Regions from separate parts of the Mesorhizobium sp. M1227 genome, predicted to be linked through region 2. Evidence: predicted binding sites of a transcription regulator. Region 2 holds the regulator's gene; each other region holds the start of a gene.
What was found. The regulator LexA, encoded in region 2, represses DNA repair genes until DNA is damaged. The targets are predictions, from matches to a motif close to TGTTCNNNNTGTGTTCNG.

Region 1: a site for LexA is predicted at 1,406-1,423, ahead of recA (recombinase RecA). Genes of this name have one in related genera too.
Region 3: a site for LexA is predicted at 1,874-1,891, ahead of NKH28_RS00240 (DNA recombination protein RmuC). Genes of this name have one in related genera too.

What each region holds. Positions count from the first base shown of each region.
Region 1 is NZ_JAMYLZ010000002.1:297,570-300,847, reverse strand. It holds gene recA (recombinase RecA) at 184-1,281, opposite strand; gene NKH28_RS04715 (PfkB family carbohydrate kinase) at 1,558-2,481, shown strand; gene NKH28_RS04710 (TfoX/Sxy family protein) at 2,516-2,839, opposite strand; gene NKH28_RS04705 (GFA family protein) at 2,930-3,278, shown strand, end outside.
Region 2 is NZ_JAMYLZ010000016.1:16,146-19,423, forward strand. It holds gene NKH28_RS19195 (ComEC/Rec2 family competence protein) at 1-1,030, shown strand, start outside; gene lexA (transcriptional repressor LexA) at 1,024-1,758, opposite strand; gene kynU (kynureninase) at 2,204-3,278, shown strand, end outside.
Region 3 is NZ_JAMYLZ010000001.1:48,580-51,857, reverse strand. It holds gene NKH28_RS00255 (GNAT family N-acetyltransferase) at 1-347, opposite strand, end outside; gene fmt (methionyl-tRNA formyltransferase) at 344-1,273, opposite strand; gene def (peptide deformylase) at 1,290-1,820, opposite strand; gene NKH28_RS00240 (DNA recombination protein RmuC) at 1,924-3,186, shown strand; gene NKH28_RS00235 (GFA family protein) at 3,226-3,278, opposite strand, start outside.

The DNA.
Region 1 (3,278 bases), on a different contig from region 2:
TGTCCAGAAACACCAAATGGGCTCAAATCCCGGCTTTCACCAGCGCCTTGAAATGCGTCTGCCTCGCCGTCAAACGCGAACCGCCGGCCCTGGGCCGGCGGTTCGAAACGCATCGATTACGCAAACTCAAAATCAAAACATCAAATCGAAACCTGGCTGAGGCTCAGCGAGGCGTCGCTTGCCCTACATCACCCCAGCGTCGTCCTCGAAACCGTCATCGCTGCTTTCGGAGCCGCCGTTCTCAAGGAATTTCTCAGCGATCAGCCCGGCATTCTGCCGTAGCGCCAGCTCGATCTCGCGCGCCGTGTCGGGATTGTCGCGCAGGAACATTTTTGCGTTTTCGCGGCCCTGGCCAAGACGCTGCGAATTGTAGGAGAACCAGGCGCCCGACTTTTCGACCACGCCCGCCTTGACGCCGAGATCGACCAGCTCGCCGGTCTTGGAGACGCCCTCGCCATACATGATGTCGAACTCGACCACCTTGAAGGGCGGCGCCAGCTTGTTCTTGACGACCTTGACGCGGGTCTGGTTGCCGACGACCTCGTCGCGATCCTTGACCGAGCCGATGCGGCGGATGTCGAGGCGGACCGAGGCATAGAATTTCAACGCATTGCCGCCGGTCGTCGTCTCGGGCGAACCGAACATGACGCCGATCTTCATGCGGATCTGGTTGATGAAGATGACCATGGTGTTGGAGCGCGAGATCGAGGCGGTGAGCTTGCGCAGTGCCTGGCTCATCAGGCGGGCCTGCAGGCCGGGCAGCGAATCGCCCATCTCGCCTTCGATTTCCGCCCGCGGCGTCAACGCCGCCACCGAATCGACCACCAGCACGTCGATGGCGCCGGAGCGCACCAGCGTGTCGCAGATCTCCAGCGCCTGCTCGCCGGTATCGGGCTGCGAGATCAAAAGGTTTTCGAGATCGACGCCGAGCTTGCGGGCATAGACCGGGTCGAGCGCGTGCTCGGCATCGACGAAGGCGCAGATGCCGCCCTTCTTCTGGGCTTCGGCCACCGTGTGCAGCGCCAGCGTCGTCTTGCCCGAGCTTTCCGGCCCGTAGATCTCGACGATGCGGCCGCGCGGCAGGCCGCCGACGCCAAGCGCGATGTCCAGCCCAAGCGAGCCGGTCGGCACCGTTTCGATCTCGACGACCTGCTCGTTCGCGCCGAGCCGCATGATCGAGCCCTTGCCGAAGGCACGCTCGATTTGCGACAGCGCCGCATCCAGAGCCTTTGATTTGTCCACCGCTTTGTCCTCTACAAGCCGCAAAGAATTCTGAGCCATGATACATCACCCCGTGGTCGTCAATGGAGGCCGGACAATCCCGCAATCCTTAAAAGAATGTACCTCATTTGTTCTCATTTGTCAATGAGCACCAAGGGTTTGAAAAATAACGCATATCCCTATTTGTTCTATTTTTGTTTCGCAATTATTGCTTCCGATGCGTCTCGCCTCGCATGCGGCGCCGTTGCCGTTACCAACCGAATCGGACCCGCGATTGCAGGGTTCCGCCCGGCGACCTAGTCTCTCCGGGCAACAGCTAAAGGGCATTTTGACGGCATGATCAAATCCCCGACGATCCTGGCCGTGGGCGGCGCCTATATCGAGCGGCGCGGCCGGGTTGCCGGCGCCTTCGTGCCAGCAGCGTCTAATCCGGGCACGATGCGCGAGCATGTCGGCGGCGCCGTCTTCAACGCCTTGCGCTGTGCCGTGCGCCGCGGCGTCTCGGCCTCGCTGCTTTCGGTGCGCGGCGGCGATGCCCTTGGCGACACGGTCTTACGCGCCGTCACCGAGGCCGGCATTGCCGACCTGTCGGCGGTGTTCCTCGACCGCGCGACGCCAAGCCATACGATGCTGATCGACAGCGACGGCGGGCTGATCGCCGGCCTTGCCGACATGGTGCTCTACGAACTGGCGCTTCCCAAGCAGATCCGCCGTGCCAAGGTGCGGGAAGCGATCGGTTCGGCCGACGCGGTGCTGTGCGACGCCAACCTGCCGTCGACCGCGCTGGAGCGGCTGGCGGCACTCGCCGCCGGCAAGCCGGTGTTTGCGCTTGCGGTCTCGCCCAACAAAGCGGCGCGGCTGACGCCGGTGCTCGACCGTCTGGCGATGGCCTTCATGAACCGGCGCGAGGCCGGCATGCTCGCCGGCGTCCAAATCGATCAAGGCATCGTCGACGGCCTGAGACGCGCCGGGCTGAAAAGCGGCGTGATCACCGCCGGCGACGAACCAGTGCTCGGTTTCGACGAATTGGGCGCGTTCTCGATCTCGCCACCGCCGCTGCAAAAGCGGACCGATGCTGCCGGCGCCGGCGACGCATTGGCAGGCGCCACGATCGCTGCCCTGCTGCGCGGCCTGACGCTGCGCGCGGCACTGCGCGAAGGCATTGCCGCAGCTATGCTCGTCGTCGAGAGTGCCGCCTTCACCAGCGCTGGCTTTGCCGAGGCGCTGGCGCTCGTGCCCGAGGCGCGGGACCTGGCATGAAGTGCGGCCCGGAATTGCCGAAGCATGACGCAGCCTATTTGCCGGCGCGCCGTGCTGCCTCGTAGGCGCGGCGCGACCAGATCGCCATCTCGTCGGGATCGTCGAAGGCGCTGTCGGGAACGCTCCAATAGGGCATCGACACGAGCTTGCCGTGGCGCGAGCCGGTATAGGTCCATTGCCGGCAGCCGGCCGCTTCGAAATCCGGGGCGCTTTCGGCGTCGGCCTTCAGCATCAATTCGCCACCGATGACGATGGCGACGATGACGCCGTCGAAATAGATGCCCTTGCCGCCGAACAGCTTGCGGATGCTGACCGGGCCGAGGCCCTCGAAAAGCTCTTCTATGCGCTCGTTGTCCATGCGGCGATCATGTCACCCGGATTTCCCCTTGTCATCGCCGCAACCGGCGCCATCCTGACAAAGTGCAAATCACTTTCGTCGGAGTTTCTCATGCCGCTTCTGCTCAAAGGGTCCTGCCGGTGCAATGCCGTGCGTTTCGAGGTGGAAAGCCACACGCCGGTGCCGTTCATGCTGTGCTACTGCTCGATCTGCCGCAAGCAGCAGGGCGGCGGCGGTTTTGCCATCAATCTCGGCGCCGATTACGAGACGCTGAAAATCCAGGGCAAGCGCCATCTCGGCGTCTACCGCGCCGAGATCGAGGACGACGAGCACCCGCAACGCGAGATCTCGACCGGCGAGCGGAACTTCTGCACGAAATGCGGGACGGCACTCTGGCTCTACGATCCGACCTGGCCGGAGCTGGTGCATCCGTTTGCCTCGGCGATCGACACCGACCTGC
Region 2 (3,278 bases):
GCTACGCTTTGCCACTCGAAAGGTCCTGCTGGGCATGTGCGGTCTGGCGATGACCTCGATCATTGCAGGGAGCGCCACGGCGCTTTTCGCCATATGGCATTTCCAGCGCGTGGCGCCGCTCAGCCTGTTCGCCAATCTGGCCATCATGCCCATCGTGTCACTGGTCGTCATGCCCTTCGCCGTTCTCAGCGCGCTGGCGATGCCGTTCGGTGCGGATGGCCCTTTTCTCTATGTCATGGGCAAGGGGCTGACGGCGATGATCGCCCTGTCCGGGTGGATCTCGGAGCGCTCGCCGATCGATGCGGTCGGGCTGATTTCGCTGAGATCCGTCCTTCTGGTGACGATCGCCCTCGTCATTGCCAGCATGGCGACGACGTGGTTGCGGCTGGCGGCACTTCCTTTTGCGCTCGCCGGCTTGCTGACGACAACGCAGACACGCATACCCGACGTATTGGTCTCGGAGGACGCACGGCTGGTCGCGCTGCCGATCGGCAGCGGTGAACTCGCGGTCAACCGGGCACGCCCGAATGAGTTCACCATCGACAACTGGAAACGCGCGCTCACATCAGAGGCTATCGTCGCGCCGGAAACACCTGGAAAGAACGACCCGCAATTCGACATTGCCGATCCGGCCGACCTACCGCCGGGCATGCCGTTCATTTGCACGGACGGCCTCTGCCTTGCCAGGCATCCATCCGGCGCGATCATCGCGCAAGCCAAGGACCGCGATACTGCGCGGCCAGCCTGCGCCTTTGCCAGCTTGATCGTCATCGACGACGCCACCGCCCATAACCCCTGCTACTACGACCGGCTGGTCCTCGTCGTCACCAAACGGCAACTGGCGCGCGCGGGAAGTGCCGCCGTCTATTTCGATCCACAAGCGGCAACACGCGCCGAGATCCGCTTCGCCGTCGAAAAATCATACCGGCCCTGGCACGTGCAGCGGAAATTTTCACGCGCGGCACGGGGCCTGCCGCCATACCGCCGGGCCGACAACCCCAAAGCCGGCGCCAAGGGCGGAGCTCAGTAGCGGCGGATCAGTCCGACGAGCTTGCCCTGCACCTTGACCCTGTCTGGTCCGAAGATGCGCGTCTCGTAGGCCGGATTGGCGGCTTCCAGGGCGATCGAGGCGCCCTTGCGGCGGAACCGCTTCAGCGTCGCTTCCTCCTCGTCGACCAGTGCCACCACGATCTCACCGGGGCTCGCCGTATCGGCATTGCGGATGATCACCGTGTCGCCGTCGAAAATGCCGGCCTCGATCATCGAATCGCCTTTGACCTCAAGCGCATAATGCTCGCCGCCCATGATCATATCCGGCGGCACCGAAATCGAATGCGTCTGGTGCTGGATGGCGTCGATCGGCACACCGGCAGCGATGCGGCCCATCACCGGGATCGAAACGGCGGCGACGACATCGTCGTCATTTCCGGCTGCGGGCACGCGCGACGATGTCGGCTTGCCTTGCCGAGGGGCGCCTTGCCCAAGACTGCCCTGGATGACACTCGGCGAGAACTTGCGTGCCGCATTGAGGCCGGGGGCGATCGAGTCAGGCAGGCGCAGCACCTCCAGCGCACGGGCCCGGTTGGGCAAACGGCGAATGAAGCCGCGCTCCTCCAGCGCCGTAATCAGCCGGTGGATTCCGGATTTGGAAGCCAGGTCGAGCGCTTCCTTCATCTCGTCGAAGGAAGGCGGGATACCGCTTTCCTTCAACCTTTCGTGGATGAACATAAGCAGTTCGTGTTGTTTGCGTGTCAGCATAGCGACCCCCAACAGAATCAGAAAAACAAACCCAGAACAAACACTATCTGTTCCAGTTGTGTTCCGCAACTGTTTAAAGTTTAATGAATGCGTTAAGGCTCGGGAAACAAACGACGTCCCCTACCGGCGTACCGCATTTTCATCGCCGCGAGCCTTATCGCCTTGATTCTGCTTCGTTTGCGCCCTTCTGGTCTCCTAGAAGGCGGCACTGGCATCGGCCGTCGGTTGGTAAAAGGCACGGAATTGAACCGTATCGACTGTGCGGTTTGGTCAATGCACCGTGAACGAAACGAACTCAAAACGCCAACCTCGGGTTAAGTCCCGGCTTCCACCGCCTGGTCAGGCTGCTTCTCGCCGGTGGAGCCTTGCTGCGCGCAACCAGGTAATGGAAGAACAGTCGATGCGTGTCCGACGTTGCGTTGGATCTTGGGGGAGCAGACAAATCATGACAGGAATTCCCGATCTCGTGGCCATAAAGGCGATGGATGCCGCGGATCCGCTGCGCGCGATGCGCGACCGCTTTGTGTTGCCGCAAGGAGTGATCTATCTCGACGGCAATTCGCTAGGAGCTGCTTCACGTGCCGCTTTCGATGAACTGCACAAGGCCGCGACCGAAGAATGGTCGTATGATCTCATCCGCGCATGGAACACCGCCGGCTGGTTCAACATGCCGCTTGAACTTGGCGACCAGCTCGGGCGCCTGATCGGTGCCGCGGCCGGCCAGACGGTGGTCTGCGACACGACATCGGTCAACATCTACAAGCTGCTGCACGCCGCCATGGCCATGCGACCGGAGCGGCAGGTCATCGTCGCCGAGGGCGATAGTTTTCCGACGGACCTCTACATGGCTGAGGGTGTGGTTTCGACGCGAAAAGATACGCTGCTGCGCCTCTCGGGGGTCGACGCGCCGACCATCGAAGAGCTGATCGACGAACGCACCGCCGTGGTGCTGGTCAACCACGTCAACTACAAGTCGGGCGAACTGCGCGACATGCCGACGCTGACGCGCAGGGCTCAGGAAGCCGGGGCGATGATCGTCTGGGATCTCTGCCACACCGCCGGCGCGATGCCAGTCGAGCTCGACAAGGCAAACGCCGATTTTGCCGTTGGCTGCACCTACAAATATCTGAATGGCGGCCCGGGCGCGCCTGCCTTCATCTATGCGGCTGAGCGGCATCTTTCCGACATCCAGCAGCCGCTCACCGGCTGGTGGGGCCATGCACGGCCCTTCGCCTTCGAGCCAGGCTATGCGGCCGGCACCGGCATCCGCCGATTTCTGTGCGGCACCCATCCGGTCCTGTCGATGCGCACGCTGAAGGGCGCGCTCGACATCTGGAACGATGTCGACATGACGGCGGTGCGCAAGAAGAGCATCGCGCTGGCGGATCTGTTCATCGAGCTTGTCGAGGCAAAGTGCGGCACTTACGGGCTCACGCTCGAAAGCACGCGCGATGGGGAAAAACGCGGCAGCCAGATTTCATTCATGCATGAGCATGGCTACCAGGTCATGCGCGCGCTGA
Region 3 (3,278 bases), on a different contig from region 2:
CCGAGCACCACGGCGAGCGTCTCGCCAGCAGCCTTCAGGCGGATATGCGCCTCGCGGACCAGCGCACCGCCGATGCCGGTGCCGTGGAACGACGGCTCGACCGCCAAAGGAGCCAAAGCCACCGCCGGGAAGCTCTTGCCGCCATTCTGCACGAAAAGCCGTGAAAACAGGATATGGCCGACCACTTGCCCGTCTTCGTCCGCCACCAGTTCGACGACGGCATCACCGCCGGTGACCAGCGCGTCGACCAGTCCGGCCTCCGTCTGCTGGCCGAATGCGTGTTCTTCGACAAGGCGGATCGCCTCGCGGTCCCGCGGCGTCGCCGCGCGTATGGACATCATGCTCATGACAATTTCATTCCTTTTTCGAGCTTGGCGCCGCGCAGAAACTCCTGCGCGGCAATGGGCCTTGCGCCCGCACGTTGAACTTCGACCGGCCTGATCGCGCCTGACCCGCAGGCGACTGTCAGCCGGTCATCGAGAATTCCTCCCGGTTCGCCGGCGCCTTGCGAGAGCGTCGAGCGAAGCAGTTTCAGCCGTTCCACGCGGCCGCCGATTTCGGCCTCGCACCATGCACCGGGAAAGGGCGACAGGCCGCGAATCTGGTTGTGCACGTCGCCGGCAGGTCGCAGCCAGTCTATGCGAGTCTCCGATTTATCGATTTTCTTGGCGTAGGTCACCCCCACCTCCGCCTGTGTGGTAAATGTCAGCGTATTCCGCTCCAGCCGTTCGAGCGCTTGCACTATCAGCGAAGCACCCAAGACCATCAGCCGATCGTGCAGATCGCCGGCCGTCATGTCGGGTCCAATGGGACATTTTTCAACCATTGCCACAGGGCCGGTGTCGAGGCCTTCCTCCATCCGCATCACCATCATGCCCGTTTCGGTATCGCCGGCCATGATGGCGCGCTGGATAGGGGCAGCGCCGCGCCAGCGCGGCAGCAGCGATGCGTGGCCGTTGAGGCAACCGAGCCGCGGCGCCTCGAGAATGGGTTTGGGGAGGAGCAGCCCGTAGGCGACGACCACGGCGACGTCGGCACCTAAGGCGCGGAACGCTTCCTGCTCCGCCTCGCCCTTCAGCGACACCGGCGACCGCACCTCGATGCCAAGCCGCTCCGCCTCGCGCTGCACCGGCGACGGCGTCAGTTCGAGCCCGCGCCGGCCGCCGGCGCGCGGCGGCTGCGTGTAGACGGCTGCCAACTCGTGCCCGGCCCCGGCAATCGCCCGCAGCGTCGGCACGGAGAATTCGGGCGTACCCATGAAGATGACACGCAGGGGCATTCGTCGACGCCTACCCCACCATCTTGCCCGGCGCCTTGTCCCTGGCGAGCTTCTTGAATTTCTTGACCACCATGTCACGCTTCAGCTTGGAGATGTAATCGATGAACAGCACGCCGTTGAGGTGGTCGATTTCATGCTGCAGGCAGGTCGCCATCAGCCCCTCGGCCTCGATCTCCTGCAGCTTGCCGTCGCGGTCGAGAAACTTCACCCGCACCGCCGCCGGACGCTCGACCTCGGCATAGTAATCCGGGATCGACAGGCAGCCTTCCTCGTAGACCGAACGCTGGTCGGAGCTTTCGAGGATTTCGGGATTGATGAAGACGTGCGGTGCCGGCGTCTCGTCCTCTTTGGCCAGGTCGATCACCAGCATGCGCAAGGGTTCGCCGACCTGGATCGCTGCGAGGCCGATGCCGGGCGCGTCATACATGGTGTCCAGCATGTCGCCGGCCAGTTTGCGCAAATCCCCGTCGACACGCTCGACCGGTTTTGAAACCTGACGCAGGACGGGATCGGGAAGGATGATAAGCGGCTTGATCGACATGGCGTCTCACCTAAGACCTCGCAGGAAAAGCGTCAACCGGGGCGCCTTCGGGTCGTTCACGTTTTGATCTGTGCTGGCAGACCGAATCATCTATGCTGTCGACATGAACGATCTGGCCACCATCCTGTCCGAACCTGTCGCCCGCCTAGGCGCCACCACGATCACGCTCGGCCATGCCCTGGGTTTCGGCGCAATGCTGTTCCTTGGACTGTTCGTGGCGCTCGTCGTTGCGCTCTGGCGATCGGCCAAGGCGCGTGCAGTGGCGGCCGCCGAAGCCGCCGACCACGCCCGCGACGCCGAGGTGCGGATGGCCGGCATCTTGGCAAGCCAGGCGGAAATGCAGGGCCGCATGGGCGCCATCGCCGAAGTGTTCGGGGCGCGCCAGGCGGAACTGACACAGTCGATCGGCCAGCGTCTCGATGCCATGACCGGCCGCCTGGGCCAGACCATGACCGAGCAGACGAGATCGACGCATGAGAGCCTCGCCAAGCTGCAGGAACGGCTGGCGGTCATCGATATCGCGCAAGGCAACATCCAGTCGCTGGCCGGCCAGGTCGTGCAATTGCAGGCGATCCTTTCCAACAAGCAGACGCGCGGCGCCTTCGGCCAGTCGCGTATGGAAGCCATCGTCGCCGACGGATTGCCGCACGGCGCCTATGAATTCCAGGCGACCTTGTCGAATGGCAGCCGGCCCGACTGCCTGGTGAAGATGCCGAACGGCGCACCGTCGCTTGCCATCGATGCAAAGTTTCCGCTCGAGGCCTGGAATGCCATCCGGGCCGCCGAAGGCGCCGAACTGCAGAAGACCGCCGCACAGGCTTTCCGCCGCGACATCGAGGTGCATGTCCGCGATATTTCCGAAAAATACCTGATCCAGGGCGAGACGCAGGACACCGCCTTCATGTTCGTGCCTTCGGAATCGGTGTTCGCCGAAATCCACGAGAATTTCGAGGCCGTTGTCCAGAAGGCGCATCGCTCACGGATCGTCATCGTCTCGCCATCGCTTTTGATGCTGTCGATCCAGGTCATCCAGGCGATCCTCAAGGATGCCCGCATGCGCGAGCAGGCACACCTGATCCAGGGCGAGGTTATCCGGCTGATGGAAGACGTCTCCCGGCTAGACGAGCGGGTGCGCAAATTGCAGACGCATTTCGGCCAATCGGCCAAGGACATCGAGGACATCCTGGTCTCGACATCGAAGGTGACCAGGCGCGGACAGAAGATCGAGGCGCTGGAGTTTGGCGTGCAGCCGGCGGAGGACACCCCCGGTTCGAATGGCAGCGGAGCAAAAGCGGAAAGCAGCCCGCGCGTCGCCGATTCGAAAACCGGGCAGTTGAGGCTAAGGGTCGTCGAAGGCGACGATTGAGAGCTGCGCCGGAACCGGAGGCTTCGCCCCGGTCTGGCGCTACTGCTCCTCGATGATGGTTGTGCCTTCGAATTCCGGCAGCCAATGCAGCG